Regions from separate parts of the Micromonospora sp. DH13 genome, predicted to be linked through region 3. Evidence: riboswitches for the same ligand, from Rfam matches in the RefSeq annotation. Region 3 holds a riboswitch; each other region holds the start of a gene.
The links. A riboswitch is a leader RNA that binds a small molecule or an ion and turns the genes downstream of it on or off. The one in region 3 is predicted to bind cobalamin.

Region 1: another riboswitch for cobalamin. It lies ahead of bluB (5,6-dimethylbenzimidazole synthase); the one in region 3 lies ahead of LPA42_RS19375 (ribonucleoside-diphosphate reductase subunit alpha).
Region 2: another riboswitch for cobalamin. It lies ahead of cobN (cobaltochelatase subunit CobN); the one in region 3 lies ahead of LPA42_RS19375 (ribonucleoside-diphosphate reductase subunit alpha).

The regions. Positions count from the first base shown of each region.
Region 1 is NZ_JAHWGR010000013.1:82,498-84,756, forward strand. It holds gene LPA42_RS15095 (hypothetical protein) at 1-76, opposite strand, end outside; gene bluB (5,6-dimethylbenzimidazole synthase) at 150-794, opposite strand; cobalamin riboswitch at 829-1,028, opposite strand; gene LPA42_RS34455 (helix-turn-helix domain-containing protein) at 1,046-2,023, opposite strand; gene LPA42_RS15110 (AraC family transcriptional regulator) at 2,131-2,259, opposite strand, start outside.
Region 2 is NZ_JAHWGR010000028.1:37,694-39,952, forward strand. It holds gene cobN (cobaltochelatase subunit CobN) at 1-1,388, opposite strand, end outside; cobalamin riboswitch at 1,677-1,806, opposite strand; partial or broken gene LPA42_RS23905 (hypothetical protein) at 1,936-2,259, shown strand, end outside.
Region 3 is NZ_JAHWGR010000019.1:134,264-136,522, reverse strand. It holds gene LPA42_RS19375 (ribonucleoside-diphosphate reductase subunit alpha) at 1-1,253, opposite strand, end outside; cobalamin riboswitch at 1,389-1,600, opposite strand; gene LPA42_RS19370 (glycoside hydrolase family 2 TIM barrel-domain containing protein) at 1,767-2,259, opposite strand, start outside.

The DNA.
Region 1 (2,259 bases), on a different contig from region 3:
GGGCCGGGGTGGCACCGGCGGCGAGGCCCAGGGCGGCGAGGGCGGACGCGGCCAGGATCCTGACGGTGGTACGCATGGAACTCCTCCCAACGTAGCTAAGTGATGACTCAGCGCCACGCCAGCCTAGCCACCGCATAGACGTACCTGAATTAGCTGTTCGGTCGGTCGGTCACCCGTTGCGGCCAGCGGTCGTGGTGCACCGCCTCGGCGAGGGGCCGGCGTCGCCGCCACCCGTGCCGCTCCAGGTCGGGCACGGCCTCCAGGTGCGTGACCGGCCCGACGCAGAGCCAGGCCACCGGCCGGATGCCGGCCGGCACGCCCAGCAGCTCGGCGAGGAACGGCTCCCGGTAGAAGGAGACCCACCCGACGCCCAGCCCCTCGGCGGTGGCGGCGAGCCAGAGGTTCTGGATGGCCAGGCAGACCGAGTAGAGGCCGGCGTCGGCGATGGCGTGCCGCCCGAGCACGGCCGGGCCGCCGCGCTCCGCGTCGTACGTGACGACGACCGACAGCGTCGACTCCAGCACCCCGTCGATCTTGATACGCGCGAACCGCTCGGCCGCCGCGCCGTCCAGGGTGGCGGCGAACGTGGCCCGCTCGGCCTGCACGTGCCGGTGGAACCGGCGGCGGACGGCGGCGTCCCGGACCAGGACGAAGTCCCACGGCTGCGAGTAGCCGACGCTGGGCGCGGCGTGCGCGGCGTCGAGGATCCGGTGCAGGGTGTCGGCCGGCACCGGCTCCCCGGTGAACTGGGCCCGGACGTCCCGGCGGCGGTGGATGGCGTCGTAGAGTTCCACAGGCAGGCTCCCGCTGCGCTCGGCCCACCCAGCGGGTGGGCGGTCGACGCGAGGCCGGTCTTCGGACTCCCGGATCGACGCCTGCCCGTCCGCCTTCCCAGCCGCACGGCCAGTGGCTGCGCTCCTCGCGCGTGGACGGTGGCTCCCCGGTCACCGCGGCGGGCCCGTGCCGGATTCACACCGGCTTCCCGATTCTCCCCGCACCCGCGGGGCACCTCGCATGATCGTGCCGCCGGCGATGCTAACCCGTGTCAGCGGTGCAGCGTCCGGCCGGGCAGTTCCCCGTACGTGGTGAGGTAACGGGCGGCGAAGCGGCGCGGGTCGGCGAATCCCCAGCGCGCGGCGGTCGCGGCCACAGAGGTGCCGTCGCCGGGCGTGGCCCGGGACAGTTCCTGGCGGGCCAGGTCGAGTCGCACCCGACGCAGGTAGGCCAGGGGGGTCATGCCGAGCTGACTGCGGAACGCGAGCTGCACGGCGCGGGGGGTGGCGCCGGCGGCGCGGGCGATGTCGACGAGGCCGATGTCGGTCCCGGCGGCGGACTCGATGAAGGCGATCGCCCGCCGCAGGGTCCCCGCGTGGGCGTCGGCCCGGTCGCACGGCCGGTCCTCCCGGAGGGCGTTGCTGGGAAACGCGGCGAGCGTCGCCGCGGCGAGCAGGCGGCCGAGGCCACCGAGCACGAGCGGGGACGCGCCCGGCGCGCCGCCGGCGGCCATGACGGACTCCGCGTACCGGACGGTCTGCCGCCACCGCCACTCCGCCTCGGCGCGGATCGGCCGGAAGCTGACGAACCGCAGGGGTGCCAGCGGCCGGTCCGGATCGGCGCGGGCGACCTGGTCGATCAGCGAGAGGTCCAGCAGGACGCAGGTCACGTCCAGGTCGCTGGACCACGAGGAGCCGGGCAGGTCGGGCTGGTACAGCACGGCGACCTCGCCGGGCCCGACCATCTCGTCGACACCGTCGCAGCGGCGCCCGAAGCACCCCCGGCGGGGGGCGGCGAGCAGGACGTACCCGAGGGGTTCCGCCTGCACCCGCAGGTCGAGGGCGATGCTGACGTCGTCGATGCAGAACGCACCGGCGTTCCACCGGTCGTGGCGGAGCGGAAGCCCGGTCGGCACGGCGGCCAGCCGCACGCTGCGTCCGTACGCGGTCTCGTAGACGTGCGCCGCCTCCGCCGGGTCGCTGGTCGAGAACCGGGTGAGCGTGGGCGGGCCATGATTACCCGAAGTCACCAATTCACCCCCCTGGGTCACGAGGGAGCCTAGCTACCCGCGCGGGCGGACAGTGCAACGGCACGCCGGAGCGCCACCTCCCAGGCCCGAGGGATTCTCGCCGCCGGTCAGCTCCGCAGGGTCTGGCTGGGCGGCCGCCCGTAGGCCCGGCGGTACTCGGTGGCGAACCGGCCCAGGTGGGCGAAGCCCCACCGGGCGGCGACGGCGGCCACAGTGAGGCCCGCGCCGGGCTCGGC
Region 2 (2,259 bases), on a different contig from region 3:
ATCGCCAGCAGCACGTTGCCCAGCCGCAGGCCGGCGAGCACGACGTGGCCGTCGTCGACGTACAGCTCGCCGGGCGGCTCGCCCCAGTGCTCGCGGATCCGGTCGCGCAGCCCGGCCGGGACCGCGTCGAACCAACGCCGGTAGCTTGCCTGCGGCACCCGGGCGTCGGCGTCGGCGAGCTGCTCGGGGGTGAGCCACTCCACGTCGTGGCCGCCGGCGGCGATCAGGGCGTGGATGAGCGTGTCCCCGTCGTCGGGGACGGGCCGGTCGCCGAGGTGGTAGCCGGCGGCGGCCAGCGCGGCGAGCAGCCGCACCGCCGAGGCGGGGGTGTCCAGGCCGACGGCGTTGCCGACCCGGGAGTGCTTCGTCGGGTAGGAGCTGAGCACGATCGCCAGCCGCTTGTCGGCGTTGGGCACGTGCCGCAGCCGGGCCTGACGCGTGGCGATCCCGGCGACCCGGGCGGCCCGCTCGGGGTCGGGCTCGTAGACCGACAGCCCGTCGGCGTCGATCCGCTTGAACGAGAAGGGGACGGTGACGATCCGGCCGTCGAACTCGGGGATGGCCACCTGCATGGCGGCGTCCAGTGGGGACAGGCCGGCGTCGCTGCCGGCCCACTGCTCGCGGGTGCTGGTGAGGCAGAGCGCCTGCACGATCGGCACGTCGAGGGCGGCGAGCGCGCCGACGTCCCAGGCGTCGTCGTCGCCCCCGCCGGAGGCGTCGGCGGCCACGGTCCCGCCGGCGGCGAGCACGGTGACGACGAGGGCGTCGCAGCGGGCGAACAGCTCCAGCGGCCCGTCGCCGGGGGCGAGCCCGCGCAGCGAGCCGCAGAAGATCGGCAGGGGGTTCGCCCCGGCGGCGTCGACCGCGTCGGCGAGGGAGTCGACGAAGGCGGTGTTCCCCGCGAGGGCGTGCGCCCGGTAGAAGACGATCCCGACGGTCGGCCGCTCGGGCTTGTGGGGGCGCTCGCCGTGGACGCCGTACCCGGGGGTCGACGCGGGCGGGGCGAAGCCCTCGCCGGTGAGCAGCACCGTGTCGGAGAGGAACCGGGCCAGTTCGGCGAGGTTGCCCGGCCCGCCCTCGACCAGGTACGCCAGGGCGTCGGTGGCCACCCCGGAGGCCACGGTGGACGCGGCCATCAGCTCGGCGTCGGGGACCGCCTCGCCGCCGAGGACGACCGTCGGCACCCCGGAGCCGAGCACGGCCGCGAGGCCGTCCGGCCACGCCTGCCGGCCGCCGAGCAGCCGTACGACGGCGAGGTCGACGCCGTCGAGCAGCGCCGGCACGGCGTCGGCGGCGACCCGGGCGGGGTTGGCCAGCCGGTAGCCGGCGCCGCTGGCCCGGGCGGCGAGCAGGTCGGTGTCGGCGGTGGACAGCAGCAGGATGCGCACGGAAGGCTCCGGAGAGTGACGCACCGGGCGGCGGGTGGGCCGCCGGCGGGCAGGCAGGGGCGCGGGTTCAGCGGGTACGGCGGGCCTGCGGCCGGTTCACCGGCGACGGCCGGGGCGCCGGGCGCGCAGCATGGCGCGGTACGCGGTGCGCGGGCTCAGGTGCGGCGACGGGGCGCGGGCAGGCTGCCGCGCGCCAGCAGGCGGCGACGATGGTCGTCGATGTGCGAGACGCCGTGCGTCATCGGGTCCTCCTCGGGTGTCCACGCCCTGGGGTCGCTCCGACGGCCGAAGTATCCTGGCTCCCGGATCGACGCTCTCCCCCGGCCTTCCAACCGCAGACACACGGCCGTGACTCACGAGGGGGGATCGCTCCCCGGTGACAGTGGCGGGACCGCGCCGGAATCGCACCGGCTTCCTTCACTGCCGTCAGGCCGCGAATGCTGCCACACCCGACCGCCGCCGGTCAACGCCGGGCTCCCGGCCACTCCCACCCCGCTCGACATCGAGTGACGACAATGGCTCAAGGAATCGGATGCGGCACAAGCAAATGTCGTATGCCGATGGCTCCGGGTCGCTCCGCGCACTTTCCCGCCGACCGACCCGCGGATTGGTTAGGCTGATTCCGATCATCACCCGCTCGCGCGAGACGGGAATTGCCCGAAGGGAAACCGATCAGGTGGCGACGCAGGTCATCGTGCTCAACGGCGGCTCCAGCTCGGGCAAGTCCGCGATCGTCCGGTGCCTCCAGCGCGTCCTGCCGCACCCGTGGATCAGTTTCGGCGTGGACGACCTGATCGACCGGCTGCCGCCGGCCATGCTGGGTTCCCCCGCCGGGCTGAGCTTCGGCCGGCGGGGCGAGGTCGACGTCGGG
Region 3 (2,259 bases):
GACGCGTCCTTGAACGTCATCCACCCGTTGCCGGTCTGCGCGAGCGTGCGCATCATCCGCCCGTACAGGTCGCGGGCCCGGACCGTGCGGACGGCCTTCTTCTCCGCCGCCCGGTACGCGGAGTCGAACGCCTCGCCGTACAGGTCGGGCAGCTCGGGGGCGTCGGACGGGTCGATCAGCGACCAGTCGCCGTCGGCCTCGACCCGGCGCATGAACTCGTCCGGGATCCAGTTGGCCAGGTTCAGGTTGTGGGTGCGCCGGGACTCCTCGCCGGTGTTGTCCCGCAGCTCCAGGAACTCCTCGATGTCCGGGTGCCACGGCTCCAGGTAGACGCAGGCCGCGCCCTTGCGCCGGCCGCCCTGGTTGACCGCCGCAACCCCGGCGTCGAGCGTCTTGAGAAACGGCACGATCCCGTTCGAGCGCCCGTTGGTGCCCCGGATCAACGCGCCCCGGCCGCGCACCCGCGACCAGGAGATGCCGATGCCGCCGGAGAACTTCGACAGCTTCGCCACCTGGTGGTAGCGCTCGTAGATGGAGTCGAGTTCGTCGCGCGGCGAGTCGACCAGGAAGCACGACGACATCTGGGTGTGCCGGGTGCCGGAGTTGAACAGCGTCGGCGAGCTGGGCAGGTACGCCAGGGTGGACATCAGGCGGTAGAAGTCGACCGCCTCCCCCGCCGTCTGCGACAGCCCGCAGGCCACCCGCAGCAGCCAGTACTGCGGCGTCTCCACCACGAGCCGGGTCTGCGGGTGCCGCAGCAGGTAACGGTCGGCGACCGTGCGCAGGCCGAAGTACTCGAACCGCAGGTCCCCGGCCGGGTCGACGGCGTCGTCCAGCTCGCGGGCGTGGGCGGCCACGAAGGCGGCCGTGCCGTCGCCGATCAGGCCCAGGCCGTGGGCGTACCGGATGGACTGGCTGAAGCTGTCCACCTCCTGCCCGCGGACCTCCTCGGCCACGTACGCGGCCAGCAGCCGCGCCGCCAGCTTCGAGTACTGCGGTTCCTCGCCGATCAGCTCCGCCGCCGTCTGGATCGACAGCTTGTCCAGCTCGGCCGTGGTCGCCCCGTCGTACAGGCCGCTGATCGTCTTCGTCGCCACCCGCAGCGGGTCGACCTCGTCCAGGTCGGCGACCCAGCGCTGCACCGCTTCGACGATCTTGTTGACGTCCACCGGCTCGGTGTCGCCGTCCCGCTTACGGACCTGCATGACGTGCCGGCGTTGCCCCGGCCTCGCCTGCTCGCGCGTCGCGCTCATGTTCGCCCTCCTCAAGCCCGTCCCCGAGGTCGAGGGCGCGCGGGAGGACGCCGCCGGACACCCGCGACGGCACAACCCGCCGCCGCTGCCGGCTGATGGCGTCGGCCGTCCCACGCGGCCTTCGACCGCCGCACGCGTCGCGTGCGGCACGCTGGCAGGTCTTCGGACTCGCGGGCGTCGTGCTCGGTGCCTACTGGCCGTCGCTTCCCAGGCCCGGCCGGACCCAGTGCTTCGTTGACGGCGGTCGTTCCCACTCACCGCTGCGGGGCAGCCCCGGAATCACACCGGGTTCCCTCTTGCCTCGACCATCGTGGACCGATGGCCGAACCAGCTACGGGTGACACCATATATGGGCGCAAGGCGAAGATGGCAACACCAGATGATGTGTCGGGCGAGTCGCCGCGCAGCGTGACTCCACCCTCGCACCGGGTGAGCGGCGACCGCGGGCCACCGGCCGGACGACGGGCCAGCCCGCAGGTGCGCGGGCTGGCCCGGATCCGGGGTGGCGGGCGGCTAGGAGGTCTTCAGGCTCCACTGCTGGTTCGCGCCGCCGTTGCACGACCACAGGACGATCTTCGTGCCGTTGGCGGTGGCGGCGCCGCTGGCATCCAGGCAGAGCCCCGACGCGACGCCCGTGATGCTGCCGTTGGCGTTGACGTTCCACTGCTGGTTGCTGCCGCCGTTGCAGTCCCAGATCACGACCGTGGTGCCGTTGCTAATGCCCTGGCCGTAGGCGTCCAGGCACTTGTTGCCGTACACCTGGAGCTGGCGGCTCGACGTGTAGGTCCACCGCTGGTTGCTGCCGCCGCCGCAGTCGAAGAGCTGCACCTGGGTGCCGTTGGTCGTCGTCGAGTTCGGCACGTCCACGCAGCGGTTGGACTGGGTGCCGACGATGGTGCCCTGCTGGCCGTTGCCGCCGTTCGCCGGGGGCGGCGGCGCCACCACGGCCGGCGCGGCCGACACGACGGTCGCCCGGTCCAGCGCGACGGAGCCGTTGCCGACGACC